3 regions of the Blautia sp. AM29-29 genome follow, and region 3 is predicted to be linked to each of the others. Evidence: predicted binding sites of a transcription regulator. Region 3 holds the regulator's gene; each other region holds the start of a gene.
The links. Region 3 encodes NrdR, which represses ribonucleotide reductase genes. Its sites were predicted from a motif close to CACAANATNTTGTG; they were not measured.
Positions count from the first base shown of each region.

Region 1: the regulator NrdR is predicted to act here: its motif matches at 2,214-2,227, upstream of DW769_RS02310 (ribonucleoside triphosphate reductase).
Region 2: the regulator NrdR is predicted to act here: its motif matches at 1,322-1,335, upstream of nrdD (anaerobic ribonucleoside-triphosphate reductase).

Region 1 is NZ_QUJD01000002.1:134,982-139,802, reverse strand. It holds gene DW769_RS02320 (tetratricopeptide repeat protein) at 1-839, shown strand, start outside; gene hflX (GTPase HflX) at 858-2,093, shown strand; gene DW769_RS02310 (ribonucleoside triphosphate reductase) at 2,341-4,752, shown strand.
Region 2 is NZ_QUJD01000015.1:42,276-47,096, reverse strand. It holds gene DW769_RS11560 (hypothetical protein) at 1-131, opposite strand, end outside; gene dapF (diaminopimelate epimerase) at 337-1,185, shown strand; gene nrdD (anaerobic ribonucleoside-triphosphate reductase) at 1,357-3,492, shown strand; gene DW769_RS11545 (MATE family efflux transporter) at 3,590-4,821, opposite strand, start outside.
Region 3 is NZ_QUJD01000001.1:306,030-310,850, reverse strand. It holds gene DW769_RS01430 (GNAT family N-acetyltransferase) at 1-1,081, shown strand, start outside; gene DW769_RS01425 (acylphosphatase) at 1,109-1,414, shown strand; gene DW769_RS01420 (YlmC/YmxH family sporulation protein) at 1,415-1,666, opposite strand; gene nrdR (transcriptional regulator NrdR) at 1,809-2,261, shown strand; gene DW769_RS01410 (DUF3786 domain-containing protein) at 2,276-2,911, shown strand; gene DW769_RS01405 (citrate/2-methylcitrate synthase) at 3,041-4,399, shown strand; gene DW769_RS01400 (patatin-like phospholipase family protein) at 4,504-4,821, shown strand, end outside.

The DNA of each region.
Region 1 (4,821 bases), on a different contig from region 3:
CTTATCTGAAAAGCCAGGAGTATGACAAGGCAAAAGAGGCTTTCAAGAGCAGTCTTTCGAGCATGAAGCACAAAGACGCGGAGTTTTCGCGCGATGTCATGTATTACGAGGCGGAAACCTGCGTACAGGCCGGAGATCTGGATGGAGCCATTGAGATCTGCACCAATATTCAGGAAGAAAAGGCAGATGCCGATGCGCTGTTCCTTAGGGGACGCGCGTACTTCCTGCAGAAGAATTACGAGCAGGCGAAGGTGGATTTTGATGCGGCAGTGGAGACGAAGGAGAGCTATCAGCTCTGCCTTGACATTTACGAGCTGTATCAGGAGAGCAGCATGAAGGCGGACGGAGACCGTTACCTCGAAGCGGCAGTGAAGATTGAGCCGAAAACGACCGAGGATTATTATAACATCGGCTGCGCATACTACTATCTGGAGGAGCAGGACGAGGCGGTCAAAGCGTTCTCGAAGGCAATGAAAGACGGCAGCAGCGCGGCGATGGAAATGCTCGGCGAGGTTTACCTTTCCAATGGTCAGAACGATGAGGCGAAAGCACTGTTTTCTTCGTATCTTTCGACAGATGGCTTTGCGGCGGCAGCAAACAACGGGCTGGCGCTCTGCGCACTTGCGGAAAACGACACGGACAGTGCACTCTCGTATATCGAGGAAGGACTCAAAACGGCAGAGGATTCCGACCGGGAAAATCTGCTGTTCAACCAGATTGTATCCTATGAAAAACGGGCGGATTTTGATACCGCGAAGTCGCTGATGGCGGATTTTCTGGCAGCATATCCAGAAAACACCGCGGCGCAGCGGGAAAATACGTTTCTCCAGAACCGATAACAGACGGAGGAAGTTGGATTGTTTGATTTAAGAGAAGAACAGGAGCGCGTGATTCTGGTCGGCGTACAGGAAAACGGCGGCGCAAAAGCAGAAGAATCGCTCGACGAGCTGGCGGAACTGGCCAGCACCGCCGGTGCGAAGGTGGAGGGCCGCCTGGTGCAGGTGCGGGAGGCCATTCATCCGGGAACGTACATCGGAAAAGGAAAATTAGAGGAATTGAAAATTCTGGTGCGCGCCTGCGATGCGACGGGCATCATCTGCGACGATGAGCTCTCCTCGATCCAGTTAAAAGGGCTGGAGGAAGCACTGGAATGCAAGATCATGGACCGTACGCTTTTGATCCTGGATATCTTTGCGGCGCGCGCCGTGAGCAGCGAGGGTAAAATCCAGGTTGAGCTGGCCCAGTTAAAGTACCGTGCGTCCCGACTTTCCGGCCTTGGCACATCGCTTTCCCGTCTTGGCGGCGGAATCGGTACGAGAGGACCGGGAGAGAAAAAGCTGGAAACCGACCGGCGCCTGATCCGCACGCGTATTACGCAGTTAAAACGTGAGCTTGAGGAAGTACGCCAGCACAGAGAGCTCCTTCGTGAAGGCAGAAAACGTTCCAAAATCCCGGTAGCGGCGCTCGTAGGCTATACGTCAGCGGGAAAGAGCAGTCTTTTAAATGCACTGACAGGATCGGAAATTCTGGCAGATGCAATGCTGTTTTCCACGCTGGATACGACGACGCGGTCACTGACCCTTCCGGATGGACAGGAAATCCTGCTGACCGATACGGTTGGATTTATCAATAAGCTGCCACATCATCTGATCGATGCATTCCGCAGTACGCTGGAGGAAGCACGGTATGCCGACTATATTCTCCACGTTGTGGATACGTCAAATCCGCAGATGGAGCTGCAGATGCAGGTCGTGTACGATACGCTGCGGGAACTGAAAGTTGAGGACAAAAAGATCGTCACCCTGCTGAACAAGCAGGATAAGCTTCTCGCCCCGATGGTTGTAAAAGATTTCCGGGCAGACGCGAGCCTTGCGGTCTCTGCCAAAACAGGACAGGGACTCGAAGACCTCAAAAATTTACTCTCCTCGTGGATGATGGAGGGAAAAATCTATATCGAGCGCCTCTATCCGTACGATAAGGCGGGAACGATTTCACTGATCCGCGGATACGGAATTCTGCTCGAAGAAGAATATCTGCCGGAAGGCATCCGCGTAAAAGCCTATGTACCGAAGGATATCTATCCGAGGGTATAGAGGTATGGCAAGCGGGCTTAAAAACGGCAGTACATCCCTTTAAGCGCCGTACAGCGCCGAAAAATGGAAGGGACAGAACACAAGTAAAAGTACCATATCTAGTGATGTTAGAAAATTTCACACTAGATATGGTACTTTTTACTATTGACGGGAGAAACATGCTCTGCTATCATATGGTTCAGACACTGCAAAGAGTGGAACCTTAAAAAGGCCTTGCAGAAACGGTTGAATTAACAGGAGGGATTCCATGTTTCAGGTAGAAAAGAGAGACGGAACGATTGCAGAGTTCCAGATGAAAAAGATTACCGATGCGATTGGAAAAGCATTCGGCGCAAAAGATATGCAGTTCAGCGATGACATGCTTCAGATGCTGGCATTGCGCGTAACAGCGGACTTTCAGTCCAAGATCAAAGACGGAAAAATTTCAGTGGAGGCAATTCAGGACAGCGTGGAGAACGTGCTGATCCAGTGCGGCTACGCAGAAGTGGCAAAAGCTTACATTCTGTACCGCAAGCAGAGGGAAAAAATCCGCAACATGAAATCGACGATCGTAGACTACAAAGAGATCGTGGACAGCTACGTAAAAGTAGAGGACTGGCGTGTCAAAGAGAATTCGACCGTAACGTATTCTGTCGGCGGTCTGATCTTAAGCAATTCCGGCGCGATCACAGCCAACTACTGGTTATCAGAGATTTATGATGACGAGATCGCCGAGGCACACCGCAACGCGGATATTCACATCCACGACCTGTCGATGCTGACCGGCTACTGTGCAGGATGGTCGTTAAAACAGCTCATCAAAGAAGGACTTGGCGGCATCAACGGAAAGATTACTTCTTCTCCGGCAAGACATCTTTCGGTTCTGTGCAACCAGATGGTCAACTTCCTCGGCATTATGCAGAACGAGTGGGCAGGTGCGCAGGCATTTTCTTCGTTTGATACGTATCTGGCGCCGTTCGTCAAAGTGGACAACTTAAGCTACGGCGAAGTGAAGAAGTGCATCGAGGCGTTTATCTACGGCGTCAACACACCGAGCCGCTGGGGAAGCCAGGCACCGTTCTCCAACATCACACTCGACTGGACCGTACCGGATGACCTCGCGGAGCTTCCGGCGATCGTCGGCGGCAAGGAGATGGACTTCAAGTACAAAGACTGTAAAAAAGAGATGGATATGGTCAACAAAGCGTTCATCGAGACGATGATCGAGGGAGATGCCAACGGAAGAGGCTTCCAGTACCCGATCCCGACCTACTCCATCACATCCGATTTTGACTGGTCCGATACGGAGAATAACCGTCTGCTGTTCGAAATGACTGCAAAATACGGTACCCCGTACTTCTCCAACTACATCAACAGCGATATGAAACCAAGCGACGTGCGCTCCATGTGCTGCCGTCTCCGCCTGGATCTGCGTGAGCTTCGAAAGAAAACCGGCGGATTCTTCGGTTCCGGCGAGAGCACCGGATCGGTCGGCGTTGTCACCATCAATATGCCGCGTATCGCATATCAGTCCAAAGATGAGAAAGAGTTCTACCGCCGTCTCGATCATATGATGGATATTGCCGCACGTTCGTTAAAGACGAAACGTGAGGTCATTACCCGCCTCCTGGACGAGGGACTGTATCCATATACGAAACGGTACCTTGGAACGTTTGAGAACCACTTCTCAACCATCGGTCTGATCGGTATGAACGAGGCCGGCTTAAATGCCGCATGGCTCGGAAAGGGTCTGGAGGATCCGAAGACACAGCAGTTTACGAAAGAAGTTCTGAACCATATGAGAGAGCGTCTTTCTGATTACCAGGAGGAGTACGGCGATCTGTACAACCTTGAGGCAACTCCGGCGGAGTCGACCGCATACCGTCTGGCAAAACACGACCGTGCAAAATGGCCGGATATCAAGACCGCAGGCCATGAGGGAGATACCCCGTACTACACCAACAGCTCCCATCTGCCGGTGGACTATACCGAGGATATTTTCTCTGCGCTTGATATTCAGGATGATCTGCAGACGCTGTACACCTCGGGAACTGTATTCCATGCGTTCCTTGGCGAAAAACTGCCGGACTGGAAAGCAGCAGCTTCCCTTGTGCGGAAGATTGCAGAGAACTACAAACTGCCGTACTACACGCTGTCCCCGACGTATTCTGTCTGTGCGAACGACGGCTATCTCGCCGGCGAGCATTTTACATGTCCGATCTGTGGAAAAGAGGCAGAGGTTTACAGCCGTATCACGGGATATTACCGTCCGGTCAAGAACTGGAACGACGGAAAACGCCAGGAGTACAAGAACAGAACTGTATATGATATCATCCACTCCAAATCGCCGGAGCAGAAAATGAAATCGTACGGCGCAGCAGAGAAACTGGCAGAGCAGGCCGCTGGAAAAGAAGAGCCGAAAGCCGCTGCAGCAGCAGATAAAATCGAGGAAGACGGCATGTACCTGTTCACGACAAGCACCTGCCCGAACTGCAAAATGGCAAAAGAAATGCTCGCCGAGGAGCAGTATGAGGTGATCGACGCAGAGCGTCACCCGGATCTTGCCGCACAGTACGGCATCATGCAGGCACCGACTCTTCTCGTTGTGGAGGACGGCCAGGCGCAGAAGATTGTGAATGCTTCCAATATCCAGAAATATGTGGATGAATATCTCTCCTAAATCTGTGCGCATATAGTTGCAGGAAAGAACAAACAGAGTTATAATAGGAAAAAGTGATACCCTCGCCCG
Region 2 (4,821 bases), on a different contig from region 3:
TTGGGGTCGTCATCGTCGGTACTCTGACTGATGGTTGTGATCGGAATCGTTTCTGTTTTCTTTCCGCAGCCGCTCGTTCCCACGAGGAAAGCGGCAAATACTGCTGTTAAAACCCAACGGTATTTTTTCATCAAAACCTCCTCATAATAAATGGTTAAAAATATTTGAGAGTTACTTCATGTAAGTAACGATATCAGTTCCCCCTATTCTATCACATTCCGCTTCGTTTTCCAATGTCTGAAGCGGATTTGAGAAAAATGGTTTTTCAAAAGCGCGGTACGGAATACATATTTAGTAAGGAACTGGAAAGGGCAGAAGTCTGGGAGGAGGCTGTGTATGCGTTTTACAAAAATGCAGGGCTGCGGAAATGATTATATCTATGTAAATGCCATGGAGGAGCGGGTGGAGAGTCCGGGACGGCTGGCAAAAGCGGTAAGTGACCGCCATTTCGGCATCGGCGCGGACGGGCTGATTCTGATCGGGGCATCCAAAACAGCAGATTTTTCGATGGAAATGTACAACGCCGACGGCTCGAAGGGCGCGATGTGCGGCAACGGCATCCGCTGTGTGGGAAAATACGTGTACGAGCATGGGCTGACGAGAAAAACGACGCTGACTATCGAAACCGGCAGCGGAAACCGTGTGATTCATCTGCAGACGGGGGAGAATCCGAATAAGATCTGTCAGGTGACAGTGGAGATGGGAACGCCGGAATTCCGCGCCGCACAGATCCCCGTTGTTTCTCTGGGGGAATATGTGCTGGAGCATAAAATTACCGTGTGCGGGGAAAATTATACGATGACCTGCCTTTCGATGGGAAATCCGCATGCGGTGATTCCGGTGGAAGATGTGGAAAAAATATCCATTGCAAAGACCGGTTCCGCTTTTGAACACCTTTCCTGCTTCCCGGACCGTATCAATACAGAGTTTATCCAGACTTTAGATCAACACACAATAAAAATGAGAGTCTGGGAACGTGGGAGCGGTGAAACGCTGTCCTGCGGAACGGGAGCGTGTGCGGCAGCCGTCGCGGCGATGCTTTCCGGCTGTGTTTCGGAGGGAGAAACTGCCGTAGAACTGCGCGGCGGCAGGCTTTTCGTTACATGGGACCGGACGAAAAATAAGGTCCTTCTGACCGGCCCGGCCGAGACCGTTTTTGAAGGAACGCTTGCAGAACGAATTTGAAAAATGCAGATTTCTGTCTGCACGAAAGAGCAGTATGCAATATTCTGAAAATAAAAACTTACAGGAAATGCCTTTTCTTTTCAAAAGAAACATGCTACAATATGTGGTGCCCGCTACAAGAAAAGGGTGGGGGACACACAAGATATAGTGTTTGAATTGGAGGACACCACAATGGTTTATATTATCAAAAAGGACGGCACCAAAGAAGAATTCGACGCGCAGAAGATCGTCCGTGCCGTAAATAAATCCGCACAGAGAATCCTGTATACCTTCTCACAGCAGGAGATTGACTTTATCTGTAAGTTCGCAACCGAGCACGTATATTCCCTTGGAAAGACCGAAATTCCGATCAGCGATATGCACAATATCGTGGAGGGAGCACTCGAAAAAGTAAACCCGGCTGTGGCAAAAAGCTACCGCGATTACCGCAATTACAAAACTGATTTTATCCATATGATGGACGAGGTCTACACGAAGAGCCAGTCCATCCGCTACATCGGCGACAAGAGCAATGCCAACACCGACAGCGCCCTCGTTGCAACGAAGCGAAGCCTGATTTTCAACGAGCTGAACAAAGAGCTGTACCGCAAGTTCTTCATGAACCGCAACGAGCTGCAGGCCTGTAAGGACGGTTACATCTACATCCACGACCAGTCCGCACGTCTCGATACCATGAACTGCTGTCTGTTCGATGTCGGAAACGTTTTAAAAGGCGGTTTCGAGATGGGAAATGTCTGGTACAACGAGCCGAAGACACTCGACACCGCATTTGATGTCATGGGCGATATCGTCCTCAGCACCGCTGCACAGCAGTACGGCGGCTTTACCGTGCCGGAGGTGGACAAGATCCTTGCTCCGTACGCACAGAAGAGCTACGATTACTACGTAAAAGAGTTCCTGAAATATACCGACGCATCCTGGGAGGGTGCACAGGAGAAAGCCATCGAGTATGCGATCGACAAAGTAAGAAGAGAGTGCGATCAGGGATGGCAGGGAATTGAGTATAAACTGAACACTGTTGGATCTTCCCGCGGTGATTATCCGTTCGTTACCGTGACCCTCGGCCTTGGAACGAGCATGTTCGAGAAGATGATTTCCATCTCCCTTCTTGAGGTCCACAAAAACGGACAGGGCAAGAAAGGCCACAAAAAGCCGGTGCTCTTCCCGAAAATCGTCTTCTTATATGACAAGGCAATTCACGGAGAGGGCGGCATCGCAGAAGATGTCTTTGAGGCAGGACTTGACTGTTCCTCTAAAACCATGTATCCGGACTGGCTGTCGATGAGCGGCGAGGGCTACATCGCCGAGATGTACAAGAAATACAAGAGAGTCATCAGCCCGATGGGATGCCGTGCTTTCCTTAGCCCGTGGTACGAGCGCGGAGGCATGGAGCCGGCAGATGAGAACGACAAACCGGTCTTTGTCGGACGTTTCAACATCGGAGCCGTTTCCCTTCATCTTCCGATGATCCTGGCAAAATCCCGTTCCGAGAACCGCGATTTCCACGAAGTGCTTGATTTCTACCTCGAGATGATCCGCGATCTGCACAAACGGACCTACGATTACCTCGGCGAGATGCGTGCATCCACGAACCCGCTGGCTTACTGTGAGGGAGGTTTCTACGGCGGCCACTTAAAACCGTCCGACAAGATCCGCCCGCTGTTAAAGCCGATGACCGCATCGTTCGGTATCACGGCGCTGAACGAGCTGCAGGAGCTGTACAACGGAAAATCTCTTGTTGAGGACGGACAGTTCGCACTTGACACGCTGAAATATATCAACGACAAGGTTGCCGAGTTTAAGAAAGAGGACGGCATCCTCTATGCGATCTACGGCACACCGGCAGAATCCCTGTGCGGCCTGCAGATAGAGCAGTTCCGCAAACAGTACGGCATCGTCCGCAACGTTTCGGACCGCCCGTATGTGAGCAACAGTTTCCACTGCCACGTAACCGAGGACATTACCCCGATCCAGAAACAGGATCTCGAGGGACGTTTCTGGGAGCTCTGCAACGGCGGAAAAATCCAGTACGTGCGCTATCCGGTCGGCTACAACAAAGGCGCGATCAAGACACTGATCGAGCGTGCGATGGAGCTTGGCTACTACGAGGGCGTCAACCTGTCCCTGGCTTACTGCGATGACTGCGGCCACCAGGAACTCGACATGGATGTCTGCCCGGTCTGCGGTTCCAAGAACCTGACAAAGATCGACCGTATGAACGGCTATCTTTCCTACAGCCGTGTCCATGGCGACACACGTCTGAATGAAGCAAAGATGGCGGAAATTGCAGAGAGAAAATCGATGTAAAATCATTGCGATATTTGTAATACGATAAAAGAACGAAATCCCCTGCGGGAAATCCATTCGGTTTGGATTTTCCGCAGGGGATTTTATAGTTCGGCAATTATTCTTCGATATCGCGGGTGATGTTGCGTACCCAGACGTATTTTTTATAATGAAGATAAACCGCAGGCAGTTTCACGATCTCATCGAGGTTTACGATACAGTAGACAACCATGACCGGCAGCTTCAGCCAGAACGCGGCGAGGAAACCAAGCGGTACGGAAAAGCACCACATCGCGCCGATATTTCCCTGCATATCGAATTTCGCATCGCCGCCGGCACAGAAGATGCCGTCGAGAACGGTGGTGTTGACCGACTGTGCCATCAAGTTCAGACCGCAGAAGAGAAGCATGTACTGCAGATATTCTGCCGCGGTATCGGTAAGCGGAGCGAAGTGGACGATTGCAGGAGAGATCAACATCAGAAGACCGCCGGTCACAACGCCGATGGCAATTGCAAGATGCGTCAGGCGGCCGCCGTATTCGCGTGCTTTCTCGAGTTCATCTGCACCGAGCAGGTTTCCGATCAGAACACCGGCACCGCCGCTCACACCGCGGATCAGGCAGGAGAGGAGGCTCTTTGCAATCGAGGTAATCGAGTTTGCTGCAACAGCATCGCTTCCCATGTGGCCCATGATAACGGAGTACAGAACGTAGGCAATTCCCCAGACGAGGGAGGCCGCAAGCACGGGAAGCGTGTAGCGCCAGAAGTCTTCTGAAAGTATTTTCCCTGCGGAAGAGAAGAGGCGGTTCCAGAGAATCCGTACACGCTCCGGTTTCTTTGTCTCGAGATAAGCCCAGATCAGTTCCACAACGCGGGCAGCTACCGTTGCATAAGCTGCTCCGCGGATCCCAAGTGCCGGAGCACCGCAAAGACCGTAGATGAGGATGGCATTTAAAATGATGTTCAGTACAACCGCAGTGGAACTGATGCGGGAGCTGACTGCTGCATGACCGGTGTTTTTCAGCAGGATCAGATAGACCTGCGAAATACCGCAGAGTACGTAGGAGAGTGCAACAGCGCGTAAATACTGGCTTCCGCTTGCAACCAGGGCCGCATCATTTGTAAAGATGCGCATCAGCATTTCGGGACAGAAACCGGCAAGGATGGTAAACAGGCCGGAGAACAGCAGGTTGGTGCGAAGTGCGATCGGAATCACTTTTTCGATCGAAGCGGCATCCTGTTTCCCCCAGTACTGCGCTGCCATAATACCGGCGCCCGCCGCGATGCCTGAGATAAAAAGGCTCAAAACAAACTGCACCTGTCCGGCCAGTGAAACAGCAGACAACGAAG
Region 3 (4,821 bases):
GCACGACTTTGAGCAGTTAATTCCAAGGGTTTATCAGGCAGGACCGGAAATGGCACGGATCCACCGCGTCGCTGTTGCGGAAAACGGCAGACTCCGGGCCGAGATTGCGGTGCTTCCGCAGCAAATGGCGGCAGGGGGTAAGCTGCTCCGCGCAGGATATGTGGGAAGCGTTTCCGTGCATCCAAAGGCAAGGGGCGAAGGCCACATGAAGCGTCTTCTTGGCGACTGGATTACGGATCTGGAAGGAACGTGTGATCTTCTGGCACTGGACGGCCAGAGACAGCGGTATGCCTACTTTGGCTTTACGCCGGGAAGTGAAAAATACACGTTTTACCTGGATGTGGCAAATGTGCGCCATACCTGGAAAAACGGGGAACTCTCCGCTTACACCTTTGCGCCGCTGTTTCCGGAAAACGGCGAAGCGGACGAAGAGGCGGCAGCCTTTGCAAAGAAGCTGAATGAGGAAAAACCGCTTTACGTGGTAAGAGAGGATGTGAAAGCCTGCCTGAAAACGTTCGGCGAGCAGGCAATTGCAATCTGGAAAAACGGTGAGAGGATCGGATATCTGGCACTTTGCGGCGGAAACCAGGTTGTGGAAGCAGAAGTGTTGGAGGAACAGGATTTCGTTCCTGCACTTGCCGCTTATTTAAAAGAAAATGCGCTTGACTCTCTTTTCATTTCCATTCCGGTGTATGAGACCGGAAAAGCAGCAGCGTTATCGGAAGTCTGCGAAAGCTTCACAAAAGAGCGCTGCGGTTCCGCGATGTACCGTATTTTCCGATTTGCAGACGTCATCGAGGCAATGCTGACCATGAAAGCAGAGACGATGGGCATCAGCGATGGAACGTGGTTCGCCGTACTGGAGGGACAGCCGCTGACCGTGACGGTAAAAGATGGAACTGTGACCGTGACACGGGAAGCCCATCCGGGGGCAGATGTACTCAACCGGGAGCAGGCGCAGGAACTGCTTCTTTCACCGCTGGCAAGTAAGGGAAGCAAGGTTCCATCTGAAATCTGGAAGAACATTCCATCCGACTGGTTCCCGCTTCCGCTGTACTGTGCGACGGCAGACGAATTTTAGGCAATGACTGTTGGGAGGCAGAGAAATATGAACGAGACAGCGAAACGAGACAGAAGGGACGAAAAAGAAGAAATCCGGTACCATGTGATTTTCTACGGCCAGGTGCAGGGCGTGGGGTTCCGTTACCGGGCGTATTATGCTGCCTACCAGCTCGGACTGACCGGCTGGGTGAGAAACTGCTGGGATGAGACGGTGGAGATGGAGGTGCAGGGTGATGAGGAGACGATCACGGAGATGATCAAAAGGATCCGCACCTCCAGCTACATCGAAATCACGGATGCAAAATGGACGAAGATTCCGCTGGAATCGGAATTCGGTTTTCATATCCGTTGATCAGGGCTGTTTTTTCTCTTTTTCCGGAATTTCGACGAGAATGATATCGTTGCCGATCTGGCAGATGCGGTCCCATGGGATCACAAAATCCTCGCCGTGGCAGAAAAAGCCGCAGAATTTCACAGGACCCGGAAGAACGAGTCCGGTAAGATGTCCCGTTTTTGGATTGAATTCCACATCAATCGGACAGCCGAGCGTTTTGCAGGTGCAGATATTGATAACTTCTTTCTGGCGGAGATCTACAACGCGCATGCGGTGCTCCTTTTTACAGATTCCTATGGAAAAACATATGCGAAAATGTTGCTGCAGTTGACTTGAATTTCACGGAAAAATGCGTATACTGTAAAAGTAGAAAACTTTCCGAAATACTTATTTAGAAACGAGGACGAAAGATATGAGATGTCCATTTTGTAATCAGGATAATACCCGGGTTGTGGATTCACGCCCGATTGAAGACAGCAATGCGATCCGCCGCCGCCGGATGTGCGATGTCTGCGGCAGACGCTTTACGACATACGAAAAAGTGGAGACGATCCCTTTGATCGTCATCAAAAAAGATATGAACCGCGAGCAGTATGACCGCTCGAAAATCGAGACCGGTATCCTGCGCGCCTGCCACAAACGGCCGGTGTCCGCCGAGAAGATCAACGAGATGGTCAACAAGGTGGAGACGGAGCTTTTCAACGGCGAGGAACGCGAGATTCCAAGCTCTGTGATCGGAGAGAAGGTCATGCATTACTTAAAAGACCTGGATCAGGTGGCGTACGTCCGTTTTGCGTCGATTTACCGTGAGTTCAAGGACGTCAACACGTTCATGGACGAGCTGAAAAAGATGCTCGACAAATAGCGGGAGGCAAAAAAATGGAAGTGTCGAACTATATTAAAATGCGTGATCAGATGCAGGAACGTTTTCTGACATACGATCAGAAGGAGATCGAAGGAAAGTATGGCTTTGCGTTTGATGACGATTATTTCTATGTGCCGTATCTTTTTGAAGAATGGAGAGTGAACCGCCATACCGGCGTTGTGGAGGGATCAAAAGACCATTTTCTTCATGTACATCAGGGCAGTTTCAATGAGACGCTGACGATTTTCGACCTGCTCTGCTGCGGAAAGAAGGAGATTGTGCTCGCCGGCACGTATGCGCGTACCAATTCCTTAAAGGGAACGATCAAAGGCCGCACGATTGCGTCCGGCGTTCACGACAGCCGCGCCGCACGGTATGACGGGCATGTGGAACAGCTGAAAAAAGCATGCGTTTCCCTTGGCGGAAAACCATATTTCCCGGGAGACGCTGCTTTTGTTTTTCATGTCTTTCCGTTTCTGCCGCTCGTCTTCCAGTTCTGGGAGTCCGATGAGGAATTCCCGCCGGTGCTGAAGTTTATGTGGGATGAAAACGTCCTCGATTATCTGCGGTTTGAGACGCTGTATTACGTGATGGGAGATTTCCTGGACGCACTGGATCAAGCCTTCGATGCATGTAAAACAGAAGCCTGATACCTTTTGTGAGACAAAATCTTACGAAAATTTTTCGAATGTTTATAAAAATTTCAGTATACGAATCCCCTGGTTTAATGCTATAATGAGCGAAAGTGAGTAAAAAAGAGAAGAGAAAGGGGAATGCATATGGCTTTTAGCATGAAAGTAACACCGGAAATAGAGGAACTGACAAACATCTGTCTGGATAACTCCAAAATGGATGTTTCGCTGTATGGGCAATACGATGTAAAACGCGGACTGCGCGATGTCAACGGCGTTGGCGTCCTTGCGGGACTGACACAGATTTCAAACGTTGTGTCTTCGGATATCATTGACGGCGTCAAAACACCGTGTGACGGACGTCTGTACTACCGCGGCATCAACGTGGAAAAACTGACCCAGGGATTTTTGAGTGAAAACCGTATGGGATTTGAAGAAGTCGCTTATCTGCTCCTGTTTGGAAATCTGCCGAATGAAGAGCAGCTTAAGCATTTTAAGACGATTTTAAAACAGCAGCAGTCCCTGCCGAAGAACTTTGTGCGTGACGTTGTTATGAAAGCGCCGACCAAGGACATGATGAACACTCTGTCCCGAAGCGTTCTGACCCTGTACGCGTACGACAACCACGCAGATGATACCTCCCTTCCGAATGTGCTTCGCCAGTGCATTAACCTGATTTCTGTTTTCCCGATGCTGTCCGTCTATGGCTATCAGGCGTACAACCATTATATCAAGGGAAAAAGTTTATATATCCACAATCCGTCGAAGAAGCTTTCCACCGCAGAAAACATTCTGCTGATGCTCCGTCCGGATCAGAAATACACCCCGCTGGAGGCGAAGATCCTCGATCTTGCCCTCGTCCTCCACATGGAGCACGGCGGCGGTAACAACTCGACCTTTACAACACATGTTGTTTCTTCTTCCGGAACCGATACGTACTCCGTAATTGCAGCGGCGCTCGGCTCCTTAAAGGGACCGAAGCACGGCGGTGCAAACATCAAGGTTGTGCGGATGTTCGACGATATGAAGTCACACGTCAAAGACTGGACGGATGAGGAAGAAGTATCGAATTACTTAAGAAAGCTGCTGCACAAAGAGGCGTTCGACCAGAAAGGTCTGATTTACGGTATGGGCCATGCGGTTTACTCCATTTCCGACCCGCGTGCGCGCATCTTCAAAACCTTCGTTGAGCAGCTGGCAAAAGAAAAACACAGAGAGAAAGATTACCGGCTGTACGCTATGGTCGAGGAACTGGCTCCGAAGATCATCGGCGAGGAGCGCCATATTTACAAAGGTGTATCCGCAAACGTCGACTTCTACAGCGGCTTCGTTTACAGCATGCTGGATCTTCCGCTGGAGCTCTACACCCCGATGTTCGCCTGCGCGCGTATCGTCGGCTGGAGTGCACACCGGATGGAGGAACTGATCAACACCGACAAGATCATCCGCCCGGCGTACAAGAGTGTCAAAGATGAAGTGGACTATGTTCCGCTGGAAAACAGATAAAACAGGCAGAAGGGCCGGAGCGTGTCGGGATTTTCCGATCTGCTCCGGCATTGCTCTGTGCGGGAAGTAATGTGTCATTGTGAAAAATAGGAGAGTGCAGGAGAATGAATGAGACAAAAAATTACAGCATAACAAAATCCGGAGCAGTCATACTGGAAGGAGGGGCCAATCGCGGCGTCTTTACAGCAGGAGCGCTGGACTTTCTGATGGAGCAGGAGTATTATATCCCTCATGTGATCGGCGTTTCCGCCGGAGCCTGCAATGCGCTGGACTATGTATCGCGCCAGATTGGCAGAACGAGGGACTGTATGATTGTCACGGATGAGAAAAACCGCTACGTCAATAAGAATATCAAGACAATCGTTGAGAAAAAAGCACTGCTCGACATGGATATGGTGTTCGAACGGTATCCGTATGAGGTT